Regions from separate parts of the Micromonospora sp. NPDC049529 genome, predicted to be linked through region 1. Evidence: riboswitches for the same ligand, from Rfam matches in the RefSeq annotation. Region 1 holds a riboswitch; each other region holds the start of a gene.
What was found. A riboswitch is a leader RNA that binds a small molecule or an ion and turns the genes downstream of it on or off. The one in region 1 is predicted to bind cobalamin.
Positions count from the first base shown of each region.

Region 2: it holds a riboswitch for cobalamin, as region 1 does, so the genes downstream of both, ACZ6QQ_RS36065 (ribonucleoside-diphosphate reductase subunit alpha) here and bluB (5,6-dimethylbenzimidazole synthase) in region 1, are expected to answer to the same signal.
Region 3: it holds a riboswitch for cobalamin, as region 1 does, so the genes downstream of both, ACZ6QQ_RS27745 (ABC transporter substrate-binding protein) here and bluB (5,6-dimethylbenzimidazole synthase) in region 1, are expected to answer to the same signal.
Region 4: it holds a riboswitch for cobalamin, as region 1 does, so the genes downstream of both, ACZ6QQ_RS29315 (VWA domain-containing protein) here and bluB (5,6-dimethylbenzimidazole synthase) in region 1, are expected to answer to the same signal.

Region 1 covers NZ_JBVJHT010000001.1:553,312-558,511, reverse strand. The annotation lists gene ACZ6QQ_RS02625 (outer membrane protein assembly factor BamB family protein) at 1-889, opposite strand, end outside; gene ACZ6QQ_RS02620 (SRPBCC family protein) at 1,097-1,603, opposite strand; cobalamin riboswitch at 1,743-1,943, shown strand; gene bluB (5,6-dimethylbenzimidazole synthase) at 1,977-2,609, shown strand; gene ACZ6QQ_RS02610 (DUF397 domain-containing protein) at 2,986-3,186, opposite strand; gene ACZ6QQ_RS02605 (helix-turn-helix domain-containing protein) at 3,183-4,121, opposite strand; gene ACZ6QQ_RS02600 (hypothetical protein) at 4,460-4,876, shown strand; gene ACZ6QQ_RS02595 (hypothetical protein) at 4,873-5,076, shown strand; gene ACZ6QQ_RS02590 (DUF397 domain-containing protein) at 5,182-5,200, opposite strand, start outside.
Region 2 covers NZ_JBVJHT010000035.1:8,689-13,888, forward strand. The annotation lists gene ACZ6QQ_RS36055 (sensor histidine kinase) at 1-304, shown strand, start outside; gene ACZ6QQ_RS36060 (L-lactate permease) at 427-2,178, shown strand; cobalamin riboswitch at 2,283-2,518, shown strand; gene ACZ6QQ_RS36065 (ribonucleoside-diphosphate reductase subunit alpha) at 2,722-5,043, shown strand; gene ACZ6QQ_RS36070 (ribonucleotide-diphosphate reductase subunit beta) at 5,082-5,200, shown strand, end outside.
Region 3 covers NZ_JBVJHT010000018.1:6,364-11,563, forward strand. The annotation lists gene ACZ6QQ_RS27735 (tripartite tricarboxylate transporter substrate binding protein) at 1-686, shown strand, start outside; gene ACZ6QQ_RS27740 (low temperature requirement protein A) at 716-1,984, opposite strand; cobalamin riboswitch at 2,107-2,318, shown strand; gene ACZ6QQ_RS27745 (ABC transporter substrate-binding protein) at 2,349-3,380, shown strand; gene ACZ6QQ_RS27750 (FecCD family ABC transporter permease) at 3,383-4,459, shown strand; gene ACZ6QQ_RS27755 (ABC transporter ATP-binding protein) at 4,459-5,200, shown strand, end outside.
Region 4 covers NZ_JBVJHT010000020.1:4,830-10,029, forward strand. The annotation lists gene ACZ6QQ_RS29305 (hypothetical protein) at 1-146, opposite strand, end outside; gene ACZ6QQ_RS29310 (acyl-CoA dehydrogenase family protein) at 521-1,516, opposite strand; cobalamin riboswitch at 1,695-1,819, shown strand; gene ACZ6QQ_RS29315 (VWA domain-containing protein) at 1,903-3,927, shown strand; gene cobO (cob(I)yrinic acid a,c-diamide adenosyltransferase) at 3,929-4,531, shown strand; gene ACZ6QQ_RS29325 (cobyrinate a,c-diamide synthase) at 4,525-5,200, shown strand, end outside.

The DNA.
Region 1 (5,200 bases):
TGCCGCTCGGGGTCAGCGCCACATCGCCGTCGAGCACCGCCTCGGCCGGGTCGAGCACCGGCACCGGCACCGGTTCGCCCCGGTCCAGCAGCCAACCACGGCTGTTGCCGGCGCTGGTCGTACGCATGGCCGAGCAGTTCGAACCGCCGTTGCCACAGCCGACCGGGACCAACCCCAACTCGGGTCCGGCGTCCTCCGGCCGCCACCGGTTGACCAGCCGACCGGTCTGGACGTCGTGGAACTCCGCCACCTGGGGAGCCGCGCAGGCGTCGACGGTGACGAGTTGACCGGCGGTGGTGGTGAGCGCACCGGCCCGGCAGGAACCGTCGATGTCGACCCGCCACAACTCGTGCCCGTCGGCCAGGTCGAGACCGCGCAGCCCGGATCCGCCGATCACCACCAGTACGGCCCGTCCGCTGCTCCCGGTCGCCGGAATCAGCCCGGCCGGGGTGTAGTTCGTGCCGGCTCCGGTGCGCCGCCCGTCGTACCCGTGTCCGGGGGGTGGGCCGTCGGCCCGCCACCTGATCCGGCCGGTACGGGCGTCCAGCGCGACCAGGTCGCCATCCGACCAGCGGCTGACCACGGTCGTCCCGACCGCCACGACGCCGATCAGCTCGGCCGGCCAGCGCCGGTACGACCAGTACGGGGTACGCCGGGTCCGGGCGTCGACCGGCTCGTCGGCGCGCACCTGGCGGGTGGTGGCGTAGATCCGCAGCCGACCGTCGACGATCAGCGGAGCGGAGGCGAGCGTGCCGACCACCCCGATCGCCGGGCGCACCGGAGCGGGATAACCGGTACGGGCGGTGGTGAGCACCTCGGTCGGAGCGAGCACCCGGTACGCGATCACCGCGACCGACGCCACGACCAGCACGGCCGCGATCACGATCACGGCCGGCCGGCGCCGACCCCACCTCCGGCCCCGCGATCGCATCCAGCACCTCCGCCGGGCACCCTACCGAGCCATGCCGGACCGATGCCTGTCAGGTCAGTCGGCAACGCCCCGTCCCGTGTCTCGGCGCCCCGTCCCGTGTCTCGGCCGACGGCGGTAGCCGCTGGGCGGCGCCTCCGGGGACGGGGCTGTGGCGGCCGGTCCCGATCAGGCCGCGGCGGCCGGGTCGCCCCGGTGGTCGCCGTCGGGCGAGGTAACCACGGCGGCCAGGTCGGCCAGGTCACGACGGAGCGCTCCCTCGACGGTACGAGCGGCCAGCCCGCCGAACACCAGCGCGAGCAGGCGCGCGTACGGCGCCGTCACGGCGCCCTCCTGGACCACGCTGACCGCGGTCCAGCCACGCCGACGGCGCCGCCCCTCGACCGGTGTGAAGGAGTACACGGTCCGGTAGTCGACGCCGACGCCGGACGAGCTGACCGTGAGCCGGTGCGGCGGACTCGCCTCGTCCACCCGGAACTCCTCGATCAGCTCGGTGCCGTCCGGCAGGCGGTGACTCTCCCGCCAGACCGTGCCGACCCGCATCGGGCCGGTGGTCAGCACCTCGATCCCGTTGATCGTCGAGAGCCAGTCGGACCGGCCGGGCAGGTCGGTGAAGACCTGCCACAGTTCCTCGGCGGACGCCTGCACGAGCCGGGTCACCGCTACCGTCGCCATCGCACCTCCCCAACCTCCACCGTACGGCGGGTGACCGACCATCCACGCGAACATTCGCGGAAGGCGACGAGAACGTGACGCGAGTGACGCCGGGAACCTGTCCTCGCCGTCCGCCGAGCCGGTGGCGCTAGGGTTCGTCCTGGCACAAACGTTGCGAGGTGCCCCGCGCGAGCGGGGAGAATCGGGAAGCCGGTGTGAATCCGGCACGGGCCCGCCGCGGTGACCGGGGAGCTGCCACCCACGCGTACGAGACGCGGCCACTGGCCCGAACAGGGCTGGGAAGGCGGGTGACCAGCGCAGATCCGGGAGTCCGAAGACCGGCCTCGCTGTCACCTGCCCCGTTCTCGGGGCACGAGCGCAGCGGGAGCCTGCCTTGGACACGGATCTTTACGAGGTCATCCACCGTCGCCGGGACGTACGCGGCCAGTTCACTGGAGCACCGATCGCCGACGAGGTGTTGGAGCGGGTACTGACGGCGGCGCACGCCGCGCCGAGCGTCGGGCTCTCCCAGCCGTGGGACTTCGTCCTGGTCCGGGATCCGGACCTGCGGCGGGAGTTCCACCGGCACGTGGAGCGGGAGCGGGACAGCTTCGCGGCCACCCTGGAGGGTGAGGCCGCGCGGCGGTTCGCCGGGATCAAAATCGACGGCGTACGCGAGTCGACCCTGTCGATCGTCGTCACGTACGACCCGGAGCGGGGTGGCCCGTCGGTGCTCGGCCGGCACGCGATCGCCGACGCCGGGCTCTACTCGGTCTGCCTGGCGATCCAGAACCTCTGGCTGGCGGCGAGTGCCGAACAGCTCGGGGTCGGCTGGGTCTCCTTCTACCGGGAGACGTTCCTGCGTGACCTGCTCGGCATCCCGGCCACCATCCGCCCGGTCGCCTGGCTCTGCCTGGGCCCGGTGACCCACTTCGAGCAGACGCCCGACCTGGAACGACACGGCTGGCGCCAACGCCGCCCCCTGTCGGCGGCGCTGCACCACGACCGCTGGCACCCGTCGGCCTGAACCTCTCCGTCGGGAACCGGTCGGCAGGGGCGAGCCGCCCTGCGGGCCGAGGTCGCCGCCCTGGAACAGCTCACCGCATCCGTACCGCCACCGACCCCGGCACGACCAGCTCAGACTCAGACTCGACCGATCCGGGGCGACCGTGAGCTGCCTGACCGCGCCGGGACTCTCACAGCGCGATTGGCAAAGTTTGCCTAAAAACCCCGGTTTGCCTGCGACAGCTAAACGTGGGTTTTTAGGCAAACTTTTACTGTCCGCAGACGCCCCACCTCGGCGCCGAAGCGCACGGACAGACCATGATCGACGCCCGCTGAGCTGTTCTGTTGACCGCCCCCACAACAGGTGAGCGCGCGTGGATCATGTGTTCACCCAGCCGTCAGCGACGGAAGGCACCTGACTTCGCCCCACCGACGAACGCCATCCAACCCGCCGACTCCACCACCAGCACCGGCCCAGCCACATCCTTCGAATCACGCACCCCGACAACCCCCACCAGGTTGTCCGCCACCTCAACGCACTGACCTTGATCATTCGAGCGACTGCTCTTGCGCCAGCGGGCTCCTGAAAGACTGCTCACGACTCATACTCCTTCGCCGCGCGCACGAACTCATCGCGCGATGCGGCCTCGTTCAGTGCTGACGCGGTGATGTCCTCGAAGGCAAGGGCGTACCGCGCGGTCTCGGCTGGCTTGTCCAGGTAGAGAGCACCGGTCAGGCCCTCCACGTAGATTGTCGTGGGTTCCTGGCGCTTCGGAAAGTCCATGATGGTAAATCCACCGACCATGGTGCCTCCGTGGATGCCGGCGCTGAACGGCAGCAGGCGGATGGATACGTTGGGCAGCTCGCTTGCCTCGGCCAGGCGCCGCAGCTGCCGGGCCATGATCTGCCCATCCCCGACGGGCCGACGAATGACCGCCTCGTCGAGCATCACGTCGAATACCGGCGCTTGCGGGTCGAGCCTGGTCAGCAGGCGGGCCCTGCTCATCCGCACCGCGACGCGCCGCTCAATCTCATCGGGTGACAACCCCAGCACGCTTCTCTTGAACACCGCTGTGGCGTACTCCCTGGTTTGCAGGACGCCGGAGACGAGATCGGTGTGGTACTCGCGGAGCTTGCTCGCGGCCTCTTCGAGACCGATGAACAGCTCGAACCAGGGCGGGATGTCCGCGTAGTCGTGCCACCAGCCCTTGGACTTGGTGTGCGGGGCGATGGCGGTGAGGGCGGTGGTGGTCTGCTCGTCGGCGCCGTACAGGTCGCACATGGCCTTGACGTCGACCGTACGGGCGGGCAGCTCGCCGCTCTCGAAGCGCCACAGCTTCGTCACCGACCACTCCAGCGCACGGGCGGCGTCCACCTGCGGCATACGCGCCTCGTGTTCGCGGAGCCGGCGCAGCTCCCGGCCGAGCTGTCGACGCGGGACGGTCGACCCGACAACGGACTCCGGCATGATGCTCCCCCCGGCCTGTGCATCGTCCACTCGTCCGGTCGTGCTGTCGGCAAAGACGATGCGCACTCGCCCGATGTCGGGCCTCGGCTATTCGTACCTATCTCTACCACATCCCCTGGTGACCATTGCGTCACCGAAACGGATCGAGGAAGCTTCGGGTTGTTCGAATAATCATCCGAAAAACGCCCGAACCGGGCGCGATTCGCCGTGCCCGACCACGGACGGGCAGGTCTGGAGGGTGTCATGCGCACAGCCGTGGCCGGTCAGTCCGATCCCGAGGATCCGGACGAAGAACAAGAGCCTTCCCCGTACGACAACCGGTCCGACCATCATGACGACAGGGAGAACCGCACCGGCGGTCGTACCGGGGTCAACCGGGGACCCGGCTGGCCGAGGCGGCGGATATGAGCATTCTTTCCCGCTACCTCTGGCCGGAGATCGTCCGCTTGGCACACAACGTCGTCACCGCGCACCGCGACGGGAAGATGTGCGAACGGTGTGCGGAGCCCGGCGACTGCCACCGCCTCCGGGGCGCGCTGATCGAGATCGGCACCTTCGACCCGCCACCCGGTACGCCGATCCGCCTCCTGCCCGGCCAGTGGTCACACTGCACGGGCCGCCATCCCGGCGAAACCGTCGACCTGCACGTCGCCAAGGTGCACATTGATCGGGCGCACCCGAACCACGAGGAGGTCTGGGTCACCGGGCACCTGCCGGAGTGTTCGTGGCAGTCCACCGAGCGGCATCCGCCGTGTGTCGAGATCCTCGTCCGAGCGGACGCGCTGTTAGAGCAGGCGAGCGCACGGGTACGGGCCCGATGAGCCGCAACCTGGAGCCGATCACTACGGCAACCCTGCAACTGTCGGCGGACCTGACGATCCGGCAGCACGAGCCCGGCGGCAACATCTGGAATCCGGGCACCTGCTGGCAGTGCACTCCCGCCGGCTGCCCCCAACTCACCTGGGCGTACGAGGTGCGCGACGGTGGCGCGGCGGCTTGCCCCGTACCGGTGAGTTCTTGATTTTGTCCGGCCCGGCGGCAACCGGTGCCGGACGCACATGGGCGGCCCCGACCGATCACGGATGGGGCGGGGCCGCCCGAAACCTAGCTCTGACGGTGGTCTGTATCAGCCGTCGAAGGCGCCG
Region 2 (5,200 bases), on a different contig from region 1:
CGGGACGGCACTGCGGGTCGGCAACACCGGCCCCTCGGTACCGGTCACCTCCACCTCGGAGCTGTTCGAACCGTTCCGGCAGCTGCGGCGCGGTCGGGACGGCTCCGGGCACGGGGTCGGTCTCGGGCTGTCGATCGTCGCCTCGATCGCCTGGGCGCACCGGGGCTCGGTCCACGCCGACGCCCGCGACGGCGGTGGCCTCGACGTCGTGGTCCAGCTCCCCCGGTCCGCGTCGGCGCCCGCCGCCCGACCGGACGACGGCCCCCGCCGGGCCACCGGATCCGCACCCGACCGGGACAGGTAGGAACCGACCCGCCACCCCGGCGGCCGATGAGCATTTTTGAAGAAGTATTCGGCGCCGGGGTGGTGCACCGTCCTACTGTGTCTCATCCGGCCGGGATGGGCAGCGGCTCGAAGGCGGGGCAGATGTACCGTCCGATTCTTGATCCGGTGGCCCACTCGGTGGCGTGGAGCGCGGCCGTGGCGGGTCTGCCGATCCTGACCCTCTTCGTCCTGCTCGGAGTGGTCCGGGTCAGGGCCTGGATCGCCGCGTGGGGCGCGCTCGTCGTCGCGCTCACGGTGGCCTGCCTGGCGTACGCGATGCCCGCCGGTCAGGCGGTGCTGGTCGCCGGCCAGGGGGCGGCCTTCGCCATCTTCCCGCTGGCCTGGACGTTCGTCACGGCCATCTGGATCTACCAGATGACGGTGGCGGTCGGCTCCTTCGACGTGCTGCGGCGCTCCTTCGCCCGGGTGAGCGACGACCGGCGGGTCCAGGCGCTGATCATCGCGTTCTGCTTCGGCTCCCTGCTGGAGGGCCTGGCCGGTCAGGGAACCCCGGTCGCCATCACCACCGTGATGCTGCTCGCGCTCGGCTTCCGGCCGATGATCGCGGCGATCGTCGCGTTGGTCGCCAACACCGTACCGGCCGCGTTCGGGCCGCTGGGGCTGCCGATCACCACCCTCGCCCGGGTCACCGACCTGCCGGCCACGGAGTTGGGGGCGATGGCGGGCCGCCAGGTGCCGGTGATCGCGGTGTTCGTACCGCTGCTCCTGATCTGGCTGGTCGACGGACGCCGCGGGCTGCGCGAGACCTGGCACCTCGCGGTGACCTGCGGGCTCACCTTCGGCCTGGCGCAGTTCCTGACCTCGAACTACCTGTCGATGGCCCTGGCCGACATCGTCGCCGCCCTGGTCAGCGCGGTGGCCGTGGCGGTCGCGGTACGCCGCTGGCCGCCGCGACGCGAACCCGCCGAACACCCCGACCGCACCGAGCGGGAACCGGACGGTGGCTCGCGGCCGTCGCCGGACACCCCGGTCGGTTCGCGGACGTCGCCGGACACCCCGGTCGGTGCCGGCGGATTACGGCCGGGGGCCGACGCCCGCCCGTCGGCGTCGACGGCCGTGCTCGCCGCACGCCCCGGCGTGGACGGGGCCGATTCGCCGGCCGACGTCTGGCGCGCCTACTCGCCGTACGTCACGATCGTCGTGATCTTCGCGCTCTCCCAGGTACCCGCGGTCTCCGGGCTGCTGAACCTGGTGACCGTGACCTTCCACTGGCCGGGTCTGCACCTGGAGACCGGCTCCGGGGCGCCGTCGACGATTCCGCTCTTCCGCCTCAACTGGTTGTCCTCGACCGGAACCCTGCTGGTGCTGGCCGGTCTGATCACCATGGCGCTGCTGCGCGTCGCGCCGCGTACGGCGGTGCGGGCCTACCGGGACACCCTGGTCGACCTGCGCTGGGCGATCCTCACTGTCTGCGGGCTGCTGGCGCTGGCCTTCGTCATGAACGCCAGCGGGCAGACGACCACGCTGGGAACCTGGCTGGCCGCGGCGGGCGGGTTCTTCGCCCTCCTCTCCCCCGTACTCGGCTGGCTCGGTGTCGCGCTCACCGGATCCGACACGTCCTCCAACTCGCTGTTCGGCGCTCTCCAGGTGAGCGCGGCGCAGCAGACCGGCCTCGACCCGGTGCTGGTGGCCGCCGCCAACGCCTCCGGTGGCGTGGTCGGCAAGATGATCTCCCTACAGAACCTCACCATCGCCGCGAGCGCGGTCGGGCTGCACGGCCGGGAGGGCGACCTGTTCCGCCGGACCTTCGGCTGGAGCCTCCTGCTGATCGCCGCGATGGCGCTGCTGGTCGGTCTCCAGGCGACCCCGGTCCTGTCCTGGATGGTGCCCTGACGGCGGTGGCGGTGGGCCAACCGCCGGGAGTGCTCCGCCGCCACGTGTCCTCGGCGACACACCAACACGACATCTGGTGTTCAGCAACCACGCTCCCCCCATATATAGTCCGTGACGCAACTGGTTCGGCCGGGCATCCAACCCGGCCGAGGCAAGAGGGAACCCGGTGCGAATCCGGGACTGCCCCGCAGCGGTGAGTGGGAACGACAGCCGTCACACAGCACTGGGAGACGCCCGGCCGACGCCGGGCACGCCCCCGGGAAGCGACGGCCGGTAGGGGGTCACGGGTTCCGTGGCCGCGCCCACGAGTCCGAAGACCTGCCAGTCGTGCCGCGCCCGGCCAACGGTGCGCGGCGGTCCGAGGCCGCGCGGGACGGCTGACGGCTGCGACGCACCCTCGGGTGCGTCTCCGCCTGCCTGCGCGCACTTCCGGACCTCGTCGGCGACGAGTACGAGGAGCGACAGGTGACGGTCACACAGGTGGTGGCGGATGGTACGACGACGGACGGCGGTTCACCGAGCGCGGGGCAGCGGCGTACCCCGATGCGGGTGCGCGAGCGCGACGGCGCACTGGAGCCGGTCGACGTGAACAAGATCGTCCGGGCGGTGCAGCGCTGGGCGGACGACCTGGACGACATCGACCCGACGCGGGTGGCGACCCGGACGATCAGCGGTCTCTACGACGGGGCGACCACCGCCGAACTGGACCGGTTGTCGATCCAGACCGCCGCCGAGATGATCGGCGAGGAGCCCCAGTACTCCCGGCTCGCCGCCCGGCTGCTCGCCGGCTACGTCGACAAGGAGGTACGCGAACGGGGCATCGCCTCGTTCAGCCAGGCGATCCGGCTCGGCCACGAACTCGGGCTGATCGGTGACGAGACGGCGCGGTTCGTCGCGGTCAACGCCCGCAAGCTCGACGACGCCATCGACCCCACCGCCGACCTGCGGTTCGAGTACTTCGGGCTGCGTACGGTGCACGACCGTTACCTGCTGCGCCACCCGACCGACCGGCTGGTGCTGGAGACACCGCAGTACTGGCTGCTCCGGGTCGCCTGCGGCCTGTCGCAGACCCCCGGCGAGGCGATCGGGTTCTACCGGCTGATGTCAACGCTTGCCTACCTGCCGAGTTCCCCGACGCTGTTCAACTCCGGCACCGCGCACACCCAGATGTCGTCCTGTTTCCTGGTCGACTCGCCCCGCGACGAACTCGACTCGATCTACGACCGGTACGCCCAGGTGGCGAAGCTGTCGAAGTTCGCCGGTGGGATCGGCATCGCCTGGTCGCGGGTCCGGTCCCGGGGCGCGCTGATCCGGGGCACGAACGGCCTGTCGAACGGGATCGTGCCGTGGCTGCGGACCCTGGACGCGAGCGTGGCGGCGGTCAACCAGGGCGGCCGGCGCAAGGGGGCGGCGTGCGTCTACCTGGAACCGTGGCACCCGGACATCGAGGAGTTCCTCGAACTGCGGGACAACACCGGTGAGGACGCCCGGCGTACGCACAACCTGAACCTGGCGAACTGGATCCCGGACGAGTTCATGCGGCGGGTCGAGGCCGACGAGGTCTGGTCGCTGTTCGACCCGGCCGAGGTGCCCGAACTGCCCGACCTGTGGGGGGACGAGTTCGACGCCGCGTACCGGTCCGCCGAGGCCGCCGGCCGGTTCGTCCGCCAGGTCAGGGCACGCGACCTGTACGGGCGGATGATGCGCACCCTGGCCCAGACCGGCAACGGGTGGATGACGTTCAAGGACCCGTCGAACCGGCTGTGCAACCAGACCGCTGAACCGGGCAACGTGGTGCACCTGTCGAACCTCTGCACCGAGATCGTCGAGGTCTCCGGCGACGGCGAGACGGCGGTCTGCAACCTCGGTTCGGTCAACCTGGCCGCGCACCTGGCCGGTGACGACGTCGACTGGGACCGGTTGCGCGAGACGGTTCGCACCGCCGTGGTCTTCCTCGACCGGGTGATCGACATCAACTACTACCCGAGCGCCGAGGCGGCGGCGAGCAACCCACGCTGGCGCCCGGTCGGGCTCGGGCTGATGGGGCTACAGGACGTCTTCTTCGCGCTCCGGCTGCCGTTCGACTCGCCCCGGGCGCGGGAGTTGTCGACCAGGATCTCCGAGGAGATCTACCTGACCGCCCTGGAAACCTCCGCCGGGCTCGCGCAACGGTTCGGCCCGCACCCGGCGTACGAGCAGACGCGGGCCGCCCGGGGGCAACTCCAACCCGACCTGTGGGGCGTGACCCCGACCCAGACCGAGCGCTGGGCCGCCGTACGGGACCGGGTCGCGGCGTACGGGCTGCGCAACTCGCTGCTGGTCGCGATCGCCCCGACGGCCACCATCGCCTCCATCGCCGGCTGCTACGAGTGCATCGAGCCGCAGGTGTCGAACCTGTTCAAGCGGGAGACCCTCTCCGGCGAGTTCCTCCAGATCAACACCGCTCTGGTCCGGGAGCTCAAGGCCCTGGGCCGGTGGACCGAGCAGGTCCGGACCGAGATCCGCCGCGCCGAGGGCTCGGTCCAGGGCATCGCGGCGCTGCCGGCCGACGTACGGGAGCTGTTCCGGACCGCGTGGGAACTGCCGCAGCGCTCCCTGATCGACCTCGCCGCCGCCCGCTCCCCCTACGTCGACCAGAGCCAGTCGCTGAACCTGTTCATGAGCGCACCGAACATCGGCAAGCTCTCCTCGATGTACCTGTACGCCTGGAAGTCGGGGCTGAAGACCACCTACTACCTGCGCTCCCGCCCCGCCACCCGGATCCAGCAGGCCACCGTCGCGACCAACCGGCCGGTGCCGGTCGCCGACGACGAGGCACTCGCCTGCTCCCTGGAGAACCCCGAGTCGTGCGACGCGTGCCAGTAACCCCGACCCCCGTCACCAGTGAACAGTTAGGCAGCCCGATGACCAGCAAGAACGGCATGTTGCTCGACCCCGGCATGGACCTGACCCTGCGGCCGATGCGCTACCCGCACTTCTTCGACCGGTTCCGCGACGCGATCAGGAACACCTGGACCGTCGA
Region 3 (5,200 bases), on a different contig from region 1:
TGGTCGGCAGCCAGTACGCCGGGACCGCCCCGGTGACGCTCCAGGACACCACGCCGATCGCCCGGCTGATCGAGGAGCCGGCGATCGTGGTGGTGACGCGCGAGTCACCGTACCGGGATCTGGCCGAGCTGGTCGCGGCCTGGCGGGCGAACCCGGCCGCCGTACCGGTCGGCGGCGGGTCCTCGGCCGGCGGCCCGGACCACCTGGCCCCGATGCTGGTCGCGGACGCCGTCGGCATCCCGCCCCGACAGGTCTCCTACCAGCAGTACGACGGCGGCGGTGACCTGCTCGCGGCGATCCTGCACCACCAGGTCGCGTTCGGTGTCTCCGGCCTCAGCGAGTACGCCGACCAGATCAACTCCGGGCAGTTGCGGGTGCTCGCCGTCACCAGTGAGCACCGGATCCCCGGCATCCTCGCCCCGACCCTGCGTGAGGAGGGGGTCGACGTGCTGTTCAGCAACTGGCGGGGCATCGTCGCACCGCCCGGACTGGCGGCGCGGGACGTGGCGGCGATGCGGGACGCGGTCGCCCGGTTGCACGACTCGGCCCAGTGGCGCACCGCCCTGGAGCGGTACGGCTGGACCGACGCCTACCTCGACGGTGACTCGTTCGGCGACTTCCTGCGCACCGAGAACGACCGGCTCGACCACCTGCTCGGCGGGCTCGGCCTGACCGGTACGCGGTAGCGGGGCGCCGGGCAGCAGCGGCGGCGCGGTCAGTCGCTCACGATCGGCCCGTTGTCGGTGGTGTCGACCTCCCGCCCCGGCCCGATCCGCACCCCGGCACCCGAGCCGGCGTCGACCTCGGCTTTCACCTCGACTTCCTCGACGTCGGCTCCGTCCGGGCGGTACGGGCCGATGCCGGAGAACCGGCCCGCGCCGTGCCGACGCAGGATCTCCTGCTCCACCACGTTCACCACGATGATCACCCCGGCCAGGGTGACCAGCGCGGCCAAGGCGGGGATGAACGTGGCGACGGGAAAGAAGACCAGACAGGCACCGGCGGCGAGCAGCCGGCGCCAGGCCACGGTCCGGTGCAGCCGCCACTGGGTGTAGGCGAAGGTGCCCAGGAAGAGCGCGGATCCGCCGTAGAGCAGGGCGGCGTCGCCCATCCTCATTCCGGCCAGCGGTGACCGGACCACCTCGGCCAGACCTACCGAGACGACGATGATCCCGCAACTGAAGCCCAGGTGCGCGTAGAGCAGGATCGACCGGCGTACGTCGCTGTGCCCCTCGGACTGGACCACGGCGCGACGGAACGCCCAGAGACCGTGGATGAAGTAGGCCCACCAGAGCCCGCAGGCCAGCGCGTACGAGCCGGCGACGGCGATCATCCGGGGCCAGGTCAGCGGCAGGCTGGACGCGACCGCGCCGACCTGCACCACGGACTCGCCGAGGACGAGGATGAGCAGCAGCCCGTAGCGGTGGGTGTAGTGCACCGGCCGGACCCGGAACTTCGCCAGTTGCCGGCGCAGCACCAGCGGGCTGAAGATGTCGATCGCGGAGGCGATCCCCCACAGCACGATCCGGGTGTCGCCGTCCGCGATTCCGCCGATCAGCAGCAGCGGACCGGAAATGATCGCGCCGACCCCGTACGGGCCGATGAAGAAGCTCCGCCACTCCCGGAAGTTGTTGAGGGCGAACCCGGCGAGCAGCACCCGGATGATCAGGTAGCTGACGCCGTAGAGCAGGCCCCGGTCGTCGAAGGCGCCGGGGATGGCGAGGGCCAGGACGAGATTGCCGAAGCCGAGGGTGAAGATGACCACCCGGTCGCGGACGTTGCCGATGTCGCGCTGGTTGGCGTAGATCGTGACACCGACCCAGGCCCAGTACATCGAGATGAACAGGATGAGCGCCCGGGCCACGCCCAGCAGGTCGTGGTTGGCGAACAGTTCGGCGGTGATCTGGGTGACCGCGAAGACGAAGGCCAGGTCGAAGAAGAGTTCTTCCCAGGTCACCCCCTTGTCCGACTGCGGCTGCCGCACCGAATCAACATACCGATCACGGTGCGGCGCCGGAGCCGGAGCGACCAGATCACCGGAGCCGATCCAGGCTCGTCTACGCCGTGAGAATCGTCGCTGCGAATGGCGACGAACGGGCGCCGACGCTAGCGTGACGCTGCCGTGGTGCTCGGGAAGACCGGTGCGAAACCGGAGCGGCCCTCGCCACTGTGATCGGGAAGTCGTTGGTCTGGGCCCGGACGCCGACGCGCACCACGCGCGGCGACGGACCGGGCAACCACTGGGCAGCCGCCCGGGAAGGTTGACCGACGGCGTGTCACCCGTCAGCCAGGAGACCGGCCACGGCACCGAACAGACCCATCCACGAGGTGCTGGAGAGGTGGTCCCCATGCGTGTGCGCGCATCCCGACCGCAGTCCCGCCGACGCGTGCTCGCGCCGGCCATCGTCGCCCTGGTCGCCGGGGCGGCGCTCGCCGCCGGCTGCGGAGGCGGCGGCGACTCCCCGGGTACGGATGTCGCCGGGTCGGCGTCGACCGGGCCGGTGACCCTGAGGAACTGCGGATTCGACGTCACCGTCACCGCCGTACCGACCAAGGTCGTGACGATGAACCAGGCGGCCACCGAGATCATGCTCGCGCTCGGCCTGGGCGACCGGCTGATCGGTACGGCCTACCTGGACGACGCCATCCTGCCGGAGTACGCCGACGCGTACCGCGCCGTGCCGGTGCTGGCGAAGGAGTACCCGTCGAAGGAGAAGCTGCTGGAGGTCGGGCCGGACTTCGTCTACGGCTCGTTCGCCAGCGCCTTCGGCGAGGAGGGTGCCGGTGACCGGGGCGCCCTGCGGACCCTCGGGATCGGCAGTTACCTCTCCCCGGCCGGCTGCCCGGCGGACTCCAGGCCGGCGACGCTGACCGTCGACAACGTGTTCGACGAGATCCGCGAGGTCGCCACGATCTTCGGGGTGCCGGACCGGGCCACCGCCCTGGTCGATGCCCAGCGGGCCCGGATCTCGGCGGCCGCCGCGAAGCCGCGCGCCGGTGCCTCGGTCTTCTGGTGGGACGACGGTACGGACGCACCGAGCGCGGGTGCCTGCTGCGGCGCCCCCGGCATGATCATGTCAGCGGTGGGGGCCCGGAACGTCTTCGCCGACGTCACCGGCAGCTGGGGTGACATCAGCTGGGAGGCCGTCGTCGAGCGGAACCCGGACGTGATCGTGCTGATCGACGCCGAGTGGAGCCCGGCCGCGCAGAAGCAGGCCCACCTGGAGAAGAGTCCGACCCTGCGGGACCTGCCGGCGGTACGGGACAAGCGGTTCGTCACCATCCCCTTCTCCGCCACCTCCGCCGGGATCCGCAACGTCACCGCGATCGAGGGGCTGGCGAACGGGCTCGCCGCCGTGGCACCGCGTACCGGCGGCTGAGCGTGACCGCGTACCGGCGGCCCGACGTGACCGTCCCCGGTGCCGGCGGCGCCGGTCGGACCGGTGCCGCCGGTTACGCGGGGCTGCTGTTCGGTCTGACCGCCGCCCTGGTCCTGTCGACCGGGGTGGCGGTCACCATCGGACCGGCGGACCTGTCGCTGGGTACGGTCTGGTCGGTGATCGGGGACCACCTGGGGCTGGTCGGATCGGACGTGCCCCTGCTGCGGGACCACATCGTCTGGCAGCTTCGCCTGCCCCGGGTGCTCACCGCGGCGGTGGTCGGGGCCGGGCTCGCCGCCGTCGGCGCGGTGATGCAGACCCTGACCCGAAACTCGCTGGCCGACCCCTACCTGCTGGGTATCTCCTCCGGCGCGTCACTGGGCGCGGTGCTGGTGGTCGTCGCCGGGTTCGGCGCCGGAGTCTGGGCCGTCTCCACCGGGGCGTTCGTCGGCGCGATCGGGGCGTTCGCGATCGTGCTCGGGCTGGCCAGCCAACGTGCCCGGCTGGCACCGACCCGGATGATCCTCGCCGGGGTGGCGATCGGCCAGTTCTGCGCCGCGGTCACCTCGTTCGTCATCATCTGGCAGGCGGAGCCGCACGCCACCCAGGAGATCACGTTCTGGCTCTCCGGCTCGCTCGCCCGAGCCGCCTGGACCCCACTGGCGTACGGCTGCGCCGCCCTCGCGGTGACCCTGCTGCTCGTCCTGTGGCACGCCCGTACGCTCAACGCCTTCGCGTTCGGCGAGGACGCCGCCGCCACCCTCGGCGTCAACGTCACCGGGGTCCGCTGGTTGCTGCTGGTCTGCGCGGCCCTGCTCACCGGCACCCTGGTCGGCATCAGCGGGGCGATCGGTTTCGTCGGGCTGATCCTGCCGCACGCCGTGCGCTACTTCACCGGGCCGGACCACCGCCGCCTGCTGCCGGTGACGGTGCTGGTCGGCGCCGTCTTCCTGATCTGGGTCGACACCGCCGCCCGGACGCTGTTCGAACCACGGGAACTGCCGGTCGGGGTGCTCACCGCCCTGCTCGGGGTGCCCGCCTTCATCGTGCTGATGCGCCGCCGGGAGGTACGCGGCTGATGCTCACCGCCGCCGGGTTGAGTTGGTCGGTCAAGGGCACCCTGATCGTCGACGGGGTGTCGTGTGCGGTGCCGACCGGCACACTGGTCGGGCTGCTCGGGCCGAACGGCTCCGGGAAGACCACGCTGCTGCGCCTGATCGCCCGGCTCACCACCCCCGACCGGGGCCGGGTGCTGCTCGGCGGGGACGAGCTCACCGGGCTGGACCGGCGTGACCTGGCCCGGCGGCTGGCGCTGGTCGAGCAGCACGCCGACACCGACCTGGACCTGACCGTGCTGGACGTGGTCCTGCTCGGCCGTACCCCGCACCGGCGCTCGTGGTGGGGTGAGGGCGCCGCCGACCTGGCCGCCGCGTACGCCGCACTGGACCGGGTCGACCTGACCGGGTTCGCGGGGCGACGCTGGCACACCCTCTCCGGCGGCGAACGGCAGCGGGTGCAACTCGCCCGCGCGTTCACCCAGGAACCCGAGTTGCTGCTGCTGGACGAGCCGACCAACCACCTCGACATCGGCCACCAGTTGCAACTGCTGCACCTCGTACAACGGTCCGGCGTGACCACGCTGGCCGCGCTGCACGACCTCAACCTCGCCGCCATGTTCTGCGACACGCTGGTGGTGCTGCACAGGGGTCGGGTCGCCGCCGCCGGCCCGGTGGCCGAGGTCCTCACCCCGGACCTGCTCCGCGCGGTGTTCGCCGTGCACGCCGACGTCGGTTCGCACCCGACCACGGGTCGCCCGTGGC
Region 4 (5,200 bases), on a different contig from region 1:
TCGCACTCGTCGTAGGTCACGAAATAGCCGTTCCAATCGAATTTCACGGCGGCGGCCGGGGCCGGCTGGACGGTGAAGCCGACGGCTGCCGCCGCGGCGGCGACAACCGCGAGGCGGGTGAGCCGGCGGCGGAGCGGCTGGGGCATGGCGAGTCCTTCCGGAGGGGTGACGAACCTGCCCGGCCATCATAGATCCACGGTCACCGATTTATGATCGACCATCCGGACAGCCCGGACCCGTCAATACCGGCGGATGTCACCGTCACCGCCAGCCGGTCGCGTGGCCCTGGTGCCGTGACCACGAACATTCGCCGTGGTCCAGTTCGCCGGCGGGCCGGGCACCGAGCAGGTGCTGCGGGGAGCCGGTGCGGGTGGCCTTACTGTGTCCAGGACGCCTCGTCATCCTGAGCTGCGCGCCCGAACAGGTGCTGCCATCCCGACAGCCTGGCGCCGGACACCACCAACCCCACGAACGCCGGTCGGCGTGTCACCGGACCCGGCCAAGGATCGTGGTCACGGCACTAGCAGCTCGCTGCGTACCCGGTGAGCCGGTGCAGCAGGGCGTCCCGGATCGCCGGCCGTGAGCCGAAGACCAGCAGGAACGTTGCCTCCCGGACCAGGCGCTGGGCATGCTGGTCGGTGCGCACCGCACGACTGCCGGTGCTCACGGCCAGCGCCGCAGCGGCCCGCAGGGCGAGCTCCGCAGCAGCGGCACGGGCCGCCGGGACATCGCCCGGCTCGGCGGCGACCAGGTCCGCGCGACAGGATTCGAGTACGGCGTCCAGCGGCCCCGGCCCGAGCAACCGCAGGCAGCGGTTCGCCACCCCGAGCGCCAGGAACCCGTTCAACGCCGAACCGGACGCGTCGGTACGGGCCCACTCGGCGTACGGCTCGGTGGCGACCAGCCGCTCGGCCGGCACCCGGTGCCCGGTGAAGACGACGTCGACCGTACGGCTCGCGTTGACCGCCACCAGCGCGAGCGTGTGCACGGTGAGGCCACGGGCCGGGGTGGCGTCGAGCAGGAAATAGTGGATCAGGTCGTCCTCGTCGCGGGCGGCCAGGTACAGGGTGTCGACCAGACCCCAGCCGGTGACCCACGGGGCGGTGCCGTCGAGCAGGTAACCGTCGTCGGTGCGGCGTACCCGCAGTGGGGCCGGACCGGGACGCAGCCCGGCCAGGGCGATGCCGGACCGGCGTTCACCCCGGCTCAGCGGTCCCAGCCAGGTCTCCCGCACACCCGGGCGCTCACTGCTCGCCGCCGCGCGCACCGCGCCGTGATGCTGCAACCAGACGAAGGTGGTGGCCAGGCAGCCGCTCGCGAACGTCTCGACCAGGGCACCGAGGTCGACGGTGGTGTCCCGACCACCGGCCGCCACACCGTAGAAGCCCTCGGCGGCGAGCAGGTCGAGTTGGCTGGTCGGCACCCGTTCGGCCCGGTCGACCGAGAGCGCGGCCGGCAGCAGCACCTCGTCCGCGATCTGCCGGGCCCGCTCCAGCCCCGCCGCCTCAGCCGCCACCACGTCAATCTAGTGCTCCGGCGGCCGAGCCGTCCGGGCACCGTACCCGTGGGGTGATCTTCCCGATACCGGCGCCGACGGACGCGCCCACCCGCAGGTCCGCCGGGGCGCGGTCGGAGCGGTCACGTTGACGACGGAGCGGTCCGTGGGACAGCATGGCCTGCACGAGCGGTGCGCGGAGGAACCCGGTGCGAATCCGGGGCGGTCCCGCCACTGTGACCGGGGAGTGACCTCTCACGTACGGGCCACGGCCGAGCGGCCGGAAGGTCGGGGGGAAGCGTCGATCCGGGAGTCAGGAGACTCCGACCGCTCGGTGACACCCAGCCACACGCGGGCGTGGATACCCGCGGAAGGGACTTGAGCATGGCTGCACGCCTGAGCGGGCGATGACCCCGCCGTACCCGTTCTCCGCCGTCGTCGGTCTGGCCGAACTGCGACTTGCCCTGCTGCTCAACGCGGTCTCCCCGGCGATCGGCGGAGTGCTGGTCCGGGGCGAGAAGGGCACCGCCAAGTCGACCATCGTCCGGGCCCTCGCGGCCCTGCTGCCCGACGTCGACGTGGTGCCCGGCTGCCGGTTCGCCTGCGACCCGGCCAACCCCGACACCGACTGCCCGGACGGCCCGCACGAACCGGGGGCGGGCGGCCAGCGGCGCCGCGCCACCCTGGTCGAGCTGCCGGTCGGCGCCACCGAGGACCGGGTCGTCGGCACCCTCGACCTGCAACGCGCCCTGGCCGACGGGATCAAGGCGTACGAACCGGGGCTGCTCGCCGCCGCCCACCGGGGAGTGCTCTACGTCGACGAGGTGAACCTGCTGCCGGACCACCTGGTCGACCTGCTGCTCGACGCCGCCGCCATGGGTCGGGCACACGTCGAACGGGACGGGGTGTCGGTCAAGCACGCCGCCCGGTTCCTGCTCGTAGGCACGATGAACCCGGAGGAGGGCGAACCCCGTCCCCAACTCGTGGACCGGTTCGGGCTGGTGGTCGCGGTGACCGCGCCCCGCGAGACGGCACCCCGGGCCGAGGTGGTCCGCCGGCGGCTCGCGTACGAGACGGATCCGGTGGGCTTCGCGGCGCGCTGGGTCGACGAGGACGCCGTACTCGCCGGGCGGATCGCGGTCGCCCGCCGACGGCTGCCCTCGGTACGGCTGCCCGATCACGAACTGGACCGGATCGCCGCCATCTGCCTCGGCTACGGCGTCGACGGGTTGCGCGCCGACATCGTGGTGGCCCGTACGGCGGTGGCGCTCGCCGCCTGGCACGACCGGGACGTGGTGACCGCCGACGACGTGGCCGCCGCCGCCCGGCTCGCCCTGCCGCACCGCCGCCGCCGGGACCCGCTCGACCCGCCCGGCGCCGACCAGGACAAGCTTGAGGAACTGCTGCGCGAGCACGCCGCCGACGACGATCCGGAGCCCGAACCGCCGGCCGGACCGGACGACGATCCCGACGGCGGCCCGTCCGACGGTCCGCCCGAGCCACCAGCCGGTGGTCCGCCACCGGGCGGCCCCGACGGTGGCCCGGACACGCCCGACCGGCCCGACGGGTCGCCCCCGCCGGCCACCGGACCGGAGCAGACCGGCCCGGACGAGCAGCCGGTGCCGGAGCAGCGGACGGATGAGCAGCAGAAGGAACAGCCGTCCGCCGGAAACCAGCCGGCGGTCGCGGCGACCAGCCCGTACCGGACCCGTGCCCTGGCCGTACGCGGACGGGGTACCGGCGCGCACACCGGCCGCCGCTCCCCGGCGTACGCCCGGCGGGGTCGGGTGGTCGGGTCCCGGCTGCCGACCGGCCGGCTGACCAGCCTGCACCTGCCCGCCACCCTGCTGGCCACGGCCCGACGCGGTGCCCGCACGGTCACGCCTGCGGACCTGCGCGAGGCGGTGCACGTCGGTCGGGAGGCGAACCTGGTGCTCTTCGTGGTCGACGCCTCCGGATCGATGGCGGCGCGCCGCCGGATGCGGGTGGTCAAGACCGCCGTGCTGTCGCTGCTGCGCGACGCCTACCAGCGGCGGGACAAGATCGGCATGATCACGTTCCGGGGCACCGGGGCGAGCACGGTGCTGGAACCGACCGCCAGCCACGAGGTCGGCGTGCTGCGCCTGGCCGAACTGCGCACCGGTGGCCGTACCCCGCTCGCCGCCGGGCTGCGTCAGGCGGCCCGGACCCTGGAGTCCGAGCGGCGTCGCGACCCACGGCGCCGGCCGCTGCTGGTCGTGGTCACCGACGGCCGGGCGACCAGCGGGCCGGACCCGTTGACCGTCGTGCCGTCGCTGGCCGACATCGCCTCGGTCGTGGTCGACTGCGAGGCCGGACCGATCCGGCTCGGCCTGGCCCGACGGCTGGCCACCGCGCTGGACGCCGACTGCGTCCCGCTGGACGCGCTGCACACTCTCGGAAAGGCGGCCTGACGTGCCTCAGGGCAAGCCGGAGCAGGTACCCGACGACGGCCTCACCACCCGGGAGCGGCGCCGTCAGCCGGTCACGGCGGTGCACACCGGTCAGGGCAAGGGCAAGTCGACCGCCGCGTTCGGGATGGCGTTGCGGGCCTGGAGCGCGGGCTGGCCGATCGCCGTCTTCCAGTTCGTGAAGAGCCCGAAGTGGAAGGTCGGCGAGGAGACCGCCCTGCGTACGCTCGGCGAGAGCGGCCAGGGCGGCAGCGTCGTCTGGCACAAGATGGGCGAGGGCTGGTCCTGGATCCAGCGCCCCGGCACCGAGCGTGACCACGCCGTCGAGGCGGCCGAGGGCTGGGCCCAGATCAAGCGTGACCTGGCCGCCGAGGCGTACCGCTTCTACGTGCTCGACGAGTTCACCTACCCGATCAAGTGGGGCTGGATCGACATCGCCGACGTGGTCGCCACCCTGCGCGACCGGCCCGGCAACCAGCACGTGGTGATCACCGGCCGGGACGCCCACCCGGACCTGGTCGACCTCGCCGACCTGGTCACCGAGATGACCAAGGTCAAGCACCCGATGGACGCCGGCCGCAAGGGCCAGCAGGGCATCGAGTGGTGACGGTTCCCCGACTGGTCGTCGCGGCACCCGCCTCCGGACACGGCAAGACCACGGTCGCGACCGGGTTGCTGGCCGCCTACGCCGCGCGCGGGGTGCGGGTGGCCGGGTTCAAGGTCGGGCCGGACTACATCGACCCCGGCTACCACACGCTCGCCGCCGGCCGGCCCGGTCGCAACCTGGACCCGGTCATGGTCGGCGAGGACCTGGTCGGGCCGCTGTTCGCGCACGGCGCGACCGGCGCCGACCTCGCCGTGGTCGAGGGTGTGATGGGCCTGTACGACGGGCGCGTCGGTGCCGGCGACTTCGGCTCGACGGCGCACGTGGCCGCCCTGCTCGACGCCCCGGTACTGCTGGTCGTCGACGCCTCCGCCCAGGCTCGCTCGGTCGCCGCCCTGGTGCACGGCTTCCGGTCCTTCGGCTCGGCGGCCACCGGGGCGATCCGGATCGCCGGGGTGCTGCTCAACCGGGTCGGTTCCGACCGGCACGAGCAACTGCTCCGGGACGCCTGCGCCGAGGTCGGCACACCGGTGCTCGGAGTGCTGCGCCGGCACGCGGTGATCGCCGCCCCGTCCCGCCACCTCGGTCTGGTGCCGGCGGTGGAGCGGCGGGCCGAGGCGCTCGAATCGGTCGCCGCGCTGGCCAGCCTGATCACCGAGAGTGTCGACCTGG